Regions from separate parts of the Collinsella sp. AM16-21 genome, predicted to be linked through region 2. Evidence: predicted binding sites of a transcription regulator. Region 2 holds the regulator's gene; the other holds the start of a gene.
What was found. Region 2 encodes NrdR, which represses ribonucleotide reductase genes. Its sites were predicted from a motif close to AAACACNATATATNGTGTTT; they were not measured.
Positions count from the first base shown of each region.

Region 1 (6,040 bases), on a different contig from region 2:
TACATAGTATGGGTCGAATAGACCGGATCATCGCGCCAAAGTTCAACCGCATCACAAAGTGCAACGCCCTCGCGCTCAGCACGGGCGCGCGTAGCGTTCATATCGATCACGCGCTGGTTGCTCGAGCCCCTAAAGCGCAGCGTGATATCGTACAGGTCCTGAACAAACGGGCCGTCCACCAACATGTCGAGGCAGGCAAGAATGCGGTCCGTCACCTCGGTATGATGACGACCACCCGGCATAAGCTCCTCGAGCACGTCACCGGTAAAGCACCAAATGGTCTTCCCCGACCCCACTGGATAGGCCGCGCGAACACGCTCAATGAAATCAACGAGCCCCGCCTGATTCTCGGGCTCCATGGGCTCGCCGCCCAGAATCGTCAGACCATCGATAAAGGGATGATCGAGACTCTTGATAATCTTGTCCTCGACGGCACGATCGAACGGCTCACCCGCAGCAAAGTCCCACGCAACAGAGTTAAAGCAATTCTTGCACCCACGACGGCACCCGCTTACAAACAGAGAAGTACGAACGCCTTCTCCATCAGCAATGTCGAAATACTTAATGTTCGCGTAGTTCATAGGTAACTCTCCCGGGAGGCCGGGACATATCATCCCGTCCTCAAACATTCTCGGCCTGCGGCCTGCGAAACTGCGGGCGGGACGATATACTCCAGACCCCTCGCGAGCGATACTCAATGAACTCAGCGAACATCGAGTATAGGGTTCGAGGTCCAATAAAAACAATGCTGCAGCTCAACCGTTATCGCAAGCAGACCGTTGTCGCAGGTCAACTCATTTCCGCTGAGAACTTCGAGGAGTGAGCAGACCGCATGCTGCATCTCAGCTACATCAACTTGGCTGCCCCGTAGCGAGGCCCCGGACCTTTGCTCGATATGAGTTCCGCACGAACAGGAGGCGCCAGTGGCGCCTCCGTCGTGAGCCAGGACTGTCCGAAATAGCGAGTAAAGGTCCGGGGCCTCGCTACGGGGCAGCCTGGGATGGTTATTAGAGATGCAGCACGCGGTCGCGGATCTCCTCGGTTCGACCCTGGTTCCAGAACTGGGTACCGATGTAGCCGCACGTACGACGAGCGACGTTCATTTTCTCCTGGTCGCGGTTGCCGCAGTTGGGGCACTCCCACACCAGCTTGCCATCGTCCTCAACAATCTTGATCTCGCCATCGTAGCCGCACACCTGGCAGTAGTCGCTCTTGGTGTTGAGCTCGGCGTACATGATGTTGTCGTAGATGTACTGCATCACGCGAATGACAGCCTTGAGGTTGTCCTGCATGTTGGGAACCTCAACGTAAGAGATAGCACCGCCCGGCGAAAGCTGCTGGAACATGCCCTCAAACTTAAGCTTATCGAAGGCATCGATCTCCTCGGACACGTGGACGTGATAGCTGTTGGTAATGTAGCCCTTGTCCGTCACGCCCGGGATAATACCAAAACGGCGCTGCAGGCACTTGGCGAACTTGTAGGTCGTCGACTCCAACGGCGTACCGTACAGCGAGAAATCGATATCGCTTTCGGCCTTCCACTCCGCGCACTTGTCGTTCATGCGCTGCATGACGGCCATGGCAAACGGCGTGCCTTCCTTCTCGGTGTGGCTGTGGCCCGTCATGTACTTGACGCACTCATACAGGCCGGCATAGCCAAGGCTGATGGTAGAGTATCCGCCCACGAGCAACTTATCGATCGTCTCGCCCTTCTTCAGACGCGCTAGGGCACCGTACTGCCAAAGAATCGGCGCGGCATCCGAAAGCGTGCCCATCAGGCGCTCATGACGGCACAGCAGAGCACGGTGGCACAGCTCAAGGCGCTCGTCGAAGATCTTCCAGAACTTGTCCATGTCCTGATGCGAGCTCAGCGCGACATCGGGCAGGTTGATGGTCACAACACCCTGGTTAAAGCGGCCATAGTACTTGGGTTTGGTCGGGTCATAGTTCAGCGCGTTGGCGACATTGTTAAAGCCGTTGCCCGAGCGGTCGGGCGTCAAGAAGCTGCGGCAACCCATGCAGGTGTAGCAATCGCCGTTGCCGGCGGTCTCGCCCTTCGACAGCTTGAGCTCGCGCATCTTCTTCTCGGAGATGTAGTCGGGCACCATGCGCTTGGCGGTGCACTTGGCAGCAAGCTGGGTCAGGTAGAAGTACGGGGAATTCTCGTGAACGTTATCGTCCTCGAGTACATAGATAAGCTTGGGGAATGCCGGGGTAATCCACACACCGGCTTCGTTCTTAACGCCTTCATAGCGTTGACGAAGCGTCTCCTCCACGATCATGGCAAGGTCGTGCTTCTCCTGGGGCGTACGGGCCTCATTGAGATACATAAAGACCGTCACGAACGGCGCCTGGCCATTGGTGGTCATAAGGGTCACGACCTGATACTGAATCGTCTGGACGCCGCGACGGATCTCGTCACGCAGACGGTCCTCAACGACCTCACGGACCTTTTCGGCAGATGCCGAAACACCGAGCTCCTCGAGCTCGCGGGCAACCTCGCCGCGAATCTTTTGACGGCTCACCTCAACAAAGGGGGCGAGATGGGTCAGCGAAATAGACTGGCCGCCGTACTGGGAGGAAGCAACCTGGGCGATAATCTGCGTCGCGATGTTGCAGGCAGTCGAGAAGCTATGCGGCTTCTCGATCAGCGTGCCCGAGATAACGGTGCCGTTCTGGAGCATATCCTCCAGGTTCACCAGGTCGCAGTTATGCATGTGCTGGGCAAAGTAGTCGGAATCGTGGAAGTGGATCAAGCCCTCGTTGTGGGCATCCACGATCTCCTGGGGCAGCAGCACGCGCTGAGTCAGGTCCTTGGAAATCTCGCCGGCCATGTAGTCGCGCTGAACGGAGTTGACGGTCGGGTTCTTGTTAGAGTTCTCCTGCTTGACCTCTTCGTTATTGCACTCGATCAACGACAGGATCTTGTCATCGGTCGTGTTCTTCTGGCGCTTCAGGCTCTGAACATAGCGATAGATGATGTAGTGGCGGGCGACCTCGTAGCAGTCGAGACGCATGATCTCGTCCTCGACCAAATCCTGGATCTCCTCGACCGAAACGGTGTGGCCCGCGTTCTCGCATGCCTCGGCGACGTTTTGCGCCGCATAAACCACCTGGCGGTCGGTTAGACGAGAGCTCTCCTCGACCTCCAAGTTTGCGGCGCGAATCGCATTGACGATCTTATCGATGTCAAAGACAACCTCGGTGCCGCTGCGCTTGATGATCTTCATCCTCTTGCCTCTTTCGCGTCGTAGTCTCATTGCGCTTCAGAGCCAAACGATGCCCGGCAGGGCTTGCCCCTGTCTTGCGGCGCCGTCGCGCAATCTGTGTTCTCGATAAACCATAGGTCCTCATGCGGACAATCCTCGCGGCCGATCAAGCGGCTCAAAGATCTATCCAAATGGGGCAAATAAGGTCCTCGTTCTCTGTCCGCCATCTATCATACGACAAAGAGGCATCTATATCCTGTATTCTTTTTTTAGTTCAAACACAACATATAGTGTTTCAGCAGGTCAAAGCAATTGGTCATTTTGCAGACGCATTAATTATGAGGGGTTCTTGGCAAGTCGGTAAAACGTTACCAACACGGCTACCTGCATGGCAGTTATAAAACCCCCTTAGTCAAGCCGCTGACAAATCCTACCAAAACCAAGCCGCTCACGCCAAAAGAATCCAAAAGATTATGCTTGACCAACATGTTGCGGTCGTGCCTTGCCGAGCCCCATGTAACCGCGGCACGAATCCTTGAAAGATATGTGTATGCAAACAGAGAAGATGAGAGTTTTCTCGGATGACTACTGAGAAGCATCCCAGAAGATCAAAAAACTCGAAATTTGGTGACGTATTTGGCGACCCATTTGGCGAACAAAACAAAACAGCCCAGAGGCTAAGCCTCTGGGCTGCGAACATTTGGTGGGCGTTAGAAGATTTGAACTTCTGACCTCTTCCGTGTCAGGGAAGCGCTCTCCCCCTGAGCTAAACGCCCAAATGGAGCGGACAACGGGGCTCGAACCCGCGACCCCAACCTTGGCAAGGTTGTGCTCTACCAACTGAGCCATGTCCGCTTACGGGGATTAATCTTACGTGATACCCGCATCCTATGCAAGAACTTTTTTTGAAAAGTTTTGCGACGCCCTCTCGAACCTCGCGAAGACATCAGCCACCACGGAAAGCGCGAGCAAACGCAAACTCGCCGCAAGAGGCCCCCTACAACTCAGCGAGCATGATCCAGGCAGAGCTGTCCTGCGCAAGTCTGCCGTCTGCAAGCGGTGATGAGGTGAGCAGGACCTTGCCCGCCGGCAGCTCCACGGGTGCTGCACCGAAGTTCGTCACACACGCCCAGCCGTTGTCGCGGCGATAGGCGATGACGCCGCCCTCAGCGCCCTCGGCACCATCCGCAAGGCCGGTGCGCCCGTCAAGATCGAGCCACGCAAGATCGTTAGCGCACCCGCGCAGCTTGCGCCGCAGCCAGAGGGCGTCACGATAGAGCGCAAGCATCGATGTCGGGTCCGCCTCTTCCCTATCGGCAGCGTAATCGGAAAACCATGCAGGCTGCGGCAGATGGGGCGCCACATCGGCGTCCATCGGCGAAAATCCAAACGATCCGCCCTGCGCGGGATCGTCCGTCGCCACCCACGGCAGGGGCACACGACAGCCGTCGCGCCCCTTCTCGCGCTTCGATCCGTGCGTATTGGTCGCAGTGGGATCTTCGAGTGCAGCCCACGGGATGTCAGCCACCTCAAAAAGGCCGAGCTCCTCACCCTGATACACGTATGCCGAGCCCGGAAGCGCCAGCTCAAGCAAAAGGGCCGCCCGCGCGCGGCGCTCGCCGAGTTCACGGTCCTCGTCATAAGACGACCCGTCGCGTAAGAGCCAGTCGAGCGCAATCTGGTGGTAGCGCGTCGCCTTGATCTGCGGCAGGGCGAAGCGCGTCGCCACACGAGGCACGTCGTGGTTGGAAAGTACCCAGGTCGAGGCGGAATCGGATTCGATGGCTGCCTTCAAGCCCTCCTCGATTGCAGCGTGCATGTCATCATAGGTCCAAGTGGCCTTGGCGAACTCAAAGTTAAATGTCTGGCCAAGCTCGCTGGGGCGCGCGTAGAGATACTGGCGCTCGGGCAGCACCCACGCCTCGGCAACAGCGCTGCGCGGCGGATTATAGCGGTCGAACACGCGGCGCCACTCGCGATAGATCTCGTGAACCTCGTTGCGATCCCACAGCGGATGGGTGCCGTCGTCAACCATGTCATCGCCCTCGGCGAGATGCCACTGGTCGAGATCATCGCGGTCGAGATCCTTGGCGAGACCGTGTGCCACATCAATGCGAAAGCCATCAACGCCTCGATCGCTCCAAAACGCTAGAACGTCGCAAAAGAACGCGCGAACCTCGGGGCATGACCAGTCAAAGTCCGGCTGCTCGGGCGTAAACATGTGCAGATACCACTGACCGTCCGCAACACGCGTCCAGGCACGGCCGCCAAAGTTGGCATTCCAATTGGTGGGAGGCAGCTCGCCATGCTCGCCGCGACCATCGCGGAAGATATAGCGGGCGCGCTCGGGCGATCCGGGGCCGGAAGCAAGAGCGGCTTTGAACCAGGGGTGCTGGTTGGACGAATGGTTGGGTACGATGTCGACGATGACCTTGATGCCGCGCGCGTGAGCCGCGGCGATCATGTCATCGAAGTCGTCAAGCGAGCCGAGACGTTGGTCGACATCGCAGTAGTCCGCCACATCATAGCCGCCATCGACAAGAGGCGATGGGTAAAACGGACTCAGCCAGATGGCCTCGATACCCAGCCGCTCAAGATAGTCCATCTGCTGGGTAATGCCCGCGATATCGCCCAGACCCGAACCAGTCGAATCCTTAAACGAGCGCGGGTAGATCTGATAAATCGCGGCATCGGACATCCATGAGCGCGAAGAGGACTTTTCTGTAGCCATGGGATGAATCTCCCTTGCAACGAGGTTTTGCGAGATGCCCACGATGATACGCCCAAAGCTGACATTCACGGCAATCAACGCCGCAGCCACGCCCCAAACG
Region 1 covers NZ_QRKJ01000006.1:46,275-52,314, reverse strand. The annotation lists gene nrdG (anaerobic ribonucleoside-triphosphate reductase activating protein) at 1-581, opposite strand, end outside; gene nrdD (anaerobic ribonucleoside-triphosphate reductase) at 1,008-3,230, opposite strand; tRNA gene DW180_RS04560 (tRNA-Val) at 3,911-3,985, opposite strand; tRNA gene DW180_RS04555 (tRNA-Gly) at 3,989-4,064, opposite strand; gene DW180_RS04550 (glycoside hydrolase family 13 protein) at 4,207-5,940, opposite strand.
Region 1: the regulator NrdR is predicted to act here: its motif matches at 3,486-3,505, upstream of nrdD (anaerobic ribonucleoside-triphosphate reductase).

Region 2 (6,040 bases):
GAGCAGGTAGAACGGTAAGGCATGCCGACCCAGGACTGCGAGCGCCGGGATAGGATTGGCGTATGCCCATGCTGGCGCTTCGAGACTTGATGCTTGTGCTGCCTGGGCAGCAAAAAAGCCGGTAAGGTACATAAAGACAAACGGTATGAGCGGATAGTAATCTCCCGAAACAAAACCCGGGCCTGGGAATCCAAGCCATGCCAGGTAGGGGAGTGGGTAGACCGCCTTTGGAATGCCCCAGGTTAGGGCAAAAAGAACAAGGCACGCTGCGATGCCCCATGAGCCCGGTAATTTTTGGAGTAACGGACGGGTGAACGCAACCACCGCGGTGCACACCGCCATGCAATAAATGATGCCAAAGTTCACTGAATCGTCGACCGATACGAGCGTTGTTGCGATCCAGACGACCAAAGCTGCGGCAGCGTACTTAGCCGCTCGTTTGGCATTGTTGCGTGAGAGCGTGCACATCCAACCCGCGATAAACAAAAATACCCAGCTGATGCTGGCTCGCCAGACGTCTTGAAAGACAGTCTGGGTAAACCAAGGCATATCCCAGCCGTACAGGTAGGCGAGATCATAGCAAGCGTGAAAACCTGCCATAGAAATCATCGTAAACCCGCGGACGGTATCAAAGATGGTTATGCGTTTTTGCATTACGAGAACCGGCGCATCAAGCCGACGACTTTGCCCAGGATAACGGGATTCGTTGCATAGATAGGTTCCATAGTGTCGTTCTCGGGCTGCAAGCGCACACGCCCCTGCTCCTTGTAGAACGTCTTGACGGTCGCCGAACCATCAATCATGGCCACGACAATTTCGCCATTCATGGCACTCTTTTGTTCACGGACGATGATGTAATCGCCATTGAAGATGCCGACATTGATCATTGAGCTCCCATGCACCTCAAGGATAAAGGAACCCTGATCAGTGGCGATTTCGGTCGGGATAGTAAACGTGTCTTCGATATTCTGCTCTGCCAGAATGGGAATCCCAGCCGCGACGCGACCAACGAGCGGTAGCGAGACCGTTCCGCGAGGTGCGGTGGGCTCGTCAGATTTGGAAATTGAGACAGAGGAACCATCCTCGTTAAAGAGTTCCAGGGCGCGCGGTTTGGTGGCATCGCGCTTGAGTAGCCCGCGCGCCTCCAGGGCAGAGAGATGGGCGTGCACGGTGCTGGGGGAGGAAAGGCCCACGGCAGAAGCCATCTCGCGCACGCTGGGCGGATAACCCTTCTCCTGCTGATATTCCTTGATGAAGTCGTAAATTTGCTGCTGACGCTTGGTAATTTTGCGAGCCATCAGGGCATCCTCTCTACCCATGTCAAACAAATGTTCGAATTTTGCTTGACAGGAACAACTGTTCGAAGATAATAATAACCGAACATTCGTTCTCGCGCTAGACATTTTTGTCCGCGCGGCTTGATAAAACTGTTCTCAGCAAAACACGCGAGAGGAGAACATGATGAACGTAACGAATATGGTCCAGGGAAACCTCGCCCTTAAGCTCGAGACGCCTGCAGAACCCACTTTTACGGTTGTTCAGGGTGGCCGCTCCGGCTTTCAGCCTTTGACCGTAAAGCCTGCGCGCAATCAGCAGGCTGTAGTCGCGCCGGCCCGCGTTGCCCTGAAGGTTCCGACGATTGTCGCCGTCGCCGTTGCGCTTACGCTCTTCTTTGTCCTCGCTATGTCGGTCTTTAGCGCTCGTCACGCCGCGTATGCCGAGTCCGTTTCCAACATTACCTACGAGACCATTCGCGTTCAGCCTGGCGATTCTCTTTGGTCGCTTGCCGAAGAATATCCAATCGAAGGCCTTTCCACGCAAGAGACTTCCGACATGATCCGTAGCGTCAATCATCTGGAGCATGGTTCGCTCGCCGCCGGTGCGCATCTTAAGGTTCCTGCTCGTTCGTAATCATTATCGCGCTGCGCATGGTACCCTTGTTATCGTTTAAGAGGAGGTACCATGCGCTGTCCCAAATGCGGCAAGGCACATACCCGCGTCGTTGATTCCCGTATGCAGGAGTCAAATAACACCATTAAGCGCCGTCGCGAATGTTGCTCGTGTAACTACCGCTTTACAACGTTTGAGCGATGCGAGGACCCTATCGAGGTCATTAAGTCAGATGGAACTAAGCAGCGGTTCGATCGCAATAAGCTTCTTGTCGGCTTGATGCGCGCCACCATCAAGCGCGATATCGACACTAAGAAGCTCAATGAGATTATCGATGACATCGAGGTCGAGCTTCGCTCTCGCACGCTGACGGCCGTCACGTCCCATGAGTTGGGTGACATGGTGCTCAAGCGCTTGGCCAAGATCGACAAGGTTGCGTACATCCGTTTTGCCTCGGTCTACCGCGATTTCAAAGACGTCGATGAATTTCTGCAAGAGCTCGACAAGCTAAGGTGATTCCATGTCCAACATTACCGTCAACATAAAGCGTCTCGACCCCACCCTCGAGCTTCCCAAATACGCCCATCCCACCGATGCCGGCTTGGATCTACGCTCCAACGAAGACTGCGTCCTGAAGCCCTTCGAACGCCGTCTGGTCTCTACGGGGCTGGCCATCGCCCTGCCCGATGGCTACGCCGGCTTCGTCCAGCCCCGCAGCGGCTTGGCCATCAAGCAGGGCCTGTCTATAGTCAATACGCCGGGCCTCATCGACGCCCACTACCGAGGAGAACTCAAGGTTATCCTCATCAACCTGGATCCCTCCAATAACATTCAAATCAATAAAGGCGACCGCATAGCCCAACTCGTCATCCAAGAAGTCCCCACGGTCAATCTCATAGAAGTAGAAGAACTAGACGAAACCGACCGAGGCAAAGGAGGCTTCGGCTCCAGCGGCATCGCCTAGGGCGCCCGTATCCCTCCCGCCCGGGGCTTACCTATATCATTCCATGCTCAAACATTCTCGCGTCGCTTCGCTCGCTGCGAAACTGCGCGTGGAACGATATAGGTAAGCCCCGGGCGGGCGGCTACTCGCTTGAAACAATATTTACTTTTCTAGTAAGTCGATGCGATGAAGGGACGCCTCCTTTGTCGCATCGACTTACTGTATTTATATTTTCTGGTTCCCCTTTGCAGATTCTACTGGTGGGGAATCTGGTATAGCCGCTGGTACGTTAACGCAGCTTACCTGCGGGAGGCCCCTATATATCGTCCCGCGCGCAGTTTCGCAGCGAAGCGAGAATGTTTGAGCACGGGATGATATATAGGGGCCTCCCGCAGGCAAGCGGAAATTAAGACGCTAGCGGATGTGCGCGGGTTTTCCGCCCCAGTAGAAGCGGCAGAAGGCTCGTTTGCGCTTTTGGGGTTTGCCTACGAGCTCCATGGTTGCGATGGCTATGTCTTCGGCTGCGTGGGGGCGGCGTAGTACTTCGCCGTTGATGAGCAGTGCCTTGAGCGACTCAGGATGATCGTGGAGATGTCGCAACGTCACGATGAGCTCTCGTGCGGTGGTGACATGCATGCTGGCGCCCATGCCGGTGAGCATGGTGGTGTTGGCCTTTTCCTGGCCATAGGACTTGCCCAACAGGATCATCGGCAGGTGTGCGCACAGGCATTCGGTGACGGTGAGTCCGCCCGATTTGAGAATTGCCAGGTCGCAGCCGAGCATAAGCGCTGCCATATCATCGACATAGTCCAGAACCGTGACGTTTTCGAGCTTCATGGCGTCGAAGAGCGTTTTGAGGCGGGTGGCATATTCGGTGTCTTTGCCCGGCAAAAAGACAAAGTGCATGTCTTCGAAGCTGCGTAGGAAGGGGAGGGTGCGGTCCATCTCCGCGCGAAAGCGAACGTACGGTTGAGGCAAGCTGGCACCGGCCATTACCAGCACGACGGTCTTGTCGGTGGGGAGGTTGAACTTAGCTAGCTCTTCCTCGCGATCGTAATCCGTGTCGAATCCGGTGCGAATAGGAATGCCGGTAATGCGAATCTTTGTCTCGAGCACCTTGCGCGGACGCAGCGTTTCGGCCATAAATTCGTTGGCAACACAGAATAAATCGGTGTCCTTGTGGGGCCACCATCCCTCGACTTCGTAGTCGGTCGGTACGCAGATGACCGGATAATCGATACCCGTAATTACGCGGGCGCCCACGGCAACATTGGCTGCTGTGATGTGCGTTGCAACCACGGCTATGGGCCTGCGGCTACGAATATATTCGTTGAAGGCGGGGAACATAATTCGCGACCATGCCGTTCCGCCACCCCAGAGAAGATGTCCCGTAAGCGTATATCGCCAGGTCAGGTCGTAAATGGGGCGCGTGGCTCCCGTAAAAGAAGCCGCGGTCTTATTGCCGTCGAATTTAATACGTCCAAAATCAAGGATATCGAGCACTTCAATCTCAATATCCTCGGGGATGCCATTGGTGCCGCGGATGAGGTCGAATGCCTGCGCTATCGCATTTGCGGCGGCCTTGTGGCCCGAGCCAACGGAGGCGTGCACGATGGTCACGAGAGGTTTTTGCTGAGCCAGGAGCGTGGTTTGCTCCGATTGGGGAGTGCTGTGCGTGAGCAGGGGAGCGTCGTCACTCGTCTGCGCCTGGTCCATCGATAACTCCCCTTCAGCTTTGTAATACGGATTTATCATTGTAGTGCATGAGTGTCACGTTCACGTAAATTTGGGTACGAGCGCAAAGAACGACAACGTTTCGACGAAAGGACGCTTCATGACTACCGATAAGCCGATCGATGTTGCGATTATCGGTGGCGGCCCCGCGGGCTATGCTGCCGCCATTTATGCTGCGCGTGCCAACCTTACGACGACCGTGATTGAGCAGGGCATGTCGGGAGGGCAGATCGCCACAACCAATGAGGTCGAGAACTATCCGGGTTTCCCGCTCCTGAGTGGCGCCGAACTCGGCGAGCGTTTTCAGCAGCATGCAGAGGGCCTGGGAGCACAGGTTACATGGAGCATGGTTACGGGTATCGATTACGATGCCGATGCAGCGTTGTTTACGGTGCATCACGATATGGGCGATACGCTGGCCTCGAGCGTTATCGCTTGCATGGGTGCCACGCCGCGTCCGGCAGGTTTCGCAGGCGAGGATACGTATCGCGGTCGTGGCGTTTCATATTGCGCAACATGTGACGGCATGTTTTTCCGCGGCAAGCAGGTTTTTGTAATCGGTGGTGGCAATTCGGCATGCGAAGAGGCGCTGTTCCTGTCCGACATTGCCAGCAGTGTGACCATCGTGCTGCGCCGCGACCAGTTCCGTGCGCCGGATGGTGTTGTTCAGAAAGTACTCGCAAAGGACAATATTACAGTTAGGTACCAAACTAGTATTGTGGAGCTATCGGGCGAAGCCATGCCAACGACGATTACCTTTAAGGACAATGCATCTGGGGAAACTCATGCCGAGTCATTTGAGCCCGGCTCGTTTGGCATCTTTGTCTTTACGGGGACGCAGCCACATACCGAGCTTGTTGAGCATCTAGTCGATCTGGCGCCTGATGGCGGCATTCTGACTGATGAATCCATGGCGACCCGCACGCCAGGTCTATTTGCCGCTGGCGATATCCGTTCCAAACGTTTACGCCAGGTTGTGACCGCTGTTTCGGACGGAGCCATAGCGGCAACGAGCGCATACGCGTTTCTCCGTGGATAAGTACGATAATATATCTTATGTAAGGTTGCTATCTTTAAACATAGTGGTTGGACAGTGCATCAATGTGCCGTCCAACCACTTTTACTTTGCGGCTATGTAGTATGCAAAACTATATAACCTAGAATACAATATAGAAAACGAACGGGGGCCTCTTATGAACCATGCTAAACATGTTATCCCGATGTCCGATACGTCGGTCAGCATTAAGCCTGAGGATATTCAGCCGACGGTTCTGCCGGATGCATTTATTCAGTCCGATATGGTGGGTAAACTCAACGCGTTGAGCCTGCCACGCTATGACCAGCTGCCCAACGTAACGCTCTATCGCGATCAGGTTATTGAATATGTTGCGCTGTGGATGGAGCCGCTTTCGATTTGCGTAGAGCAACCCGTTATCACGCCATCGATGATCAATAACTACGTAAAGGTCGGCC
Region 2 covers NZ_QRKJ01000010.1:79,815-85,854, forward strand. The annotation lists gene DW180_RS06965 (heparan-alpha-glucosaminide N-acetyltransferase) at 1-654, opposite strand, end outside; gene lexA (transcriptional repressor LexA) at 654-1,298, opposite strand; gene DW180_RS06975 (LysM peptidoglycan-binding domain-containing protein) at 1,462-1,911, shown strand; gene nrdR (transcriptional regulator NrdR) at 1,963-2,406, shown strand; gene dut (dUTP diphosphatase) at 2,411-2,854, shown strand; gene DW180_RS06990 (glycosyltransferase) at 3,248-4,549, opposite strand; gene DW180_RS06995 (NAD(P)/FAD-dependent oxidoreductase) at 4,668-5,606, shown strand; gene DW180_RS07000 (DUF1836 domain-containing protein) at 5,761-6,040, shown strand, end outside.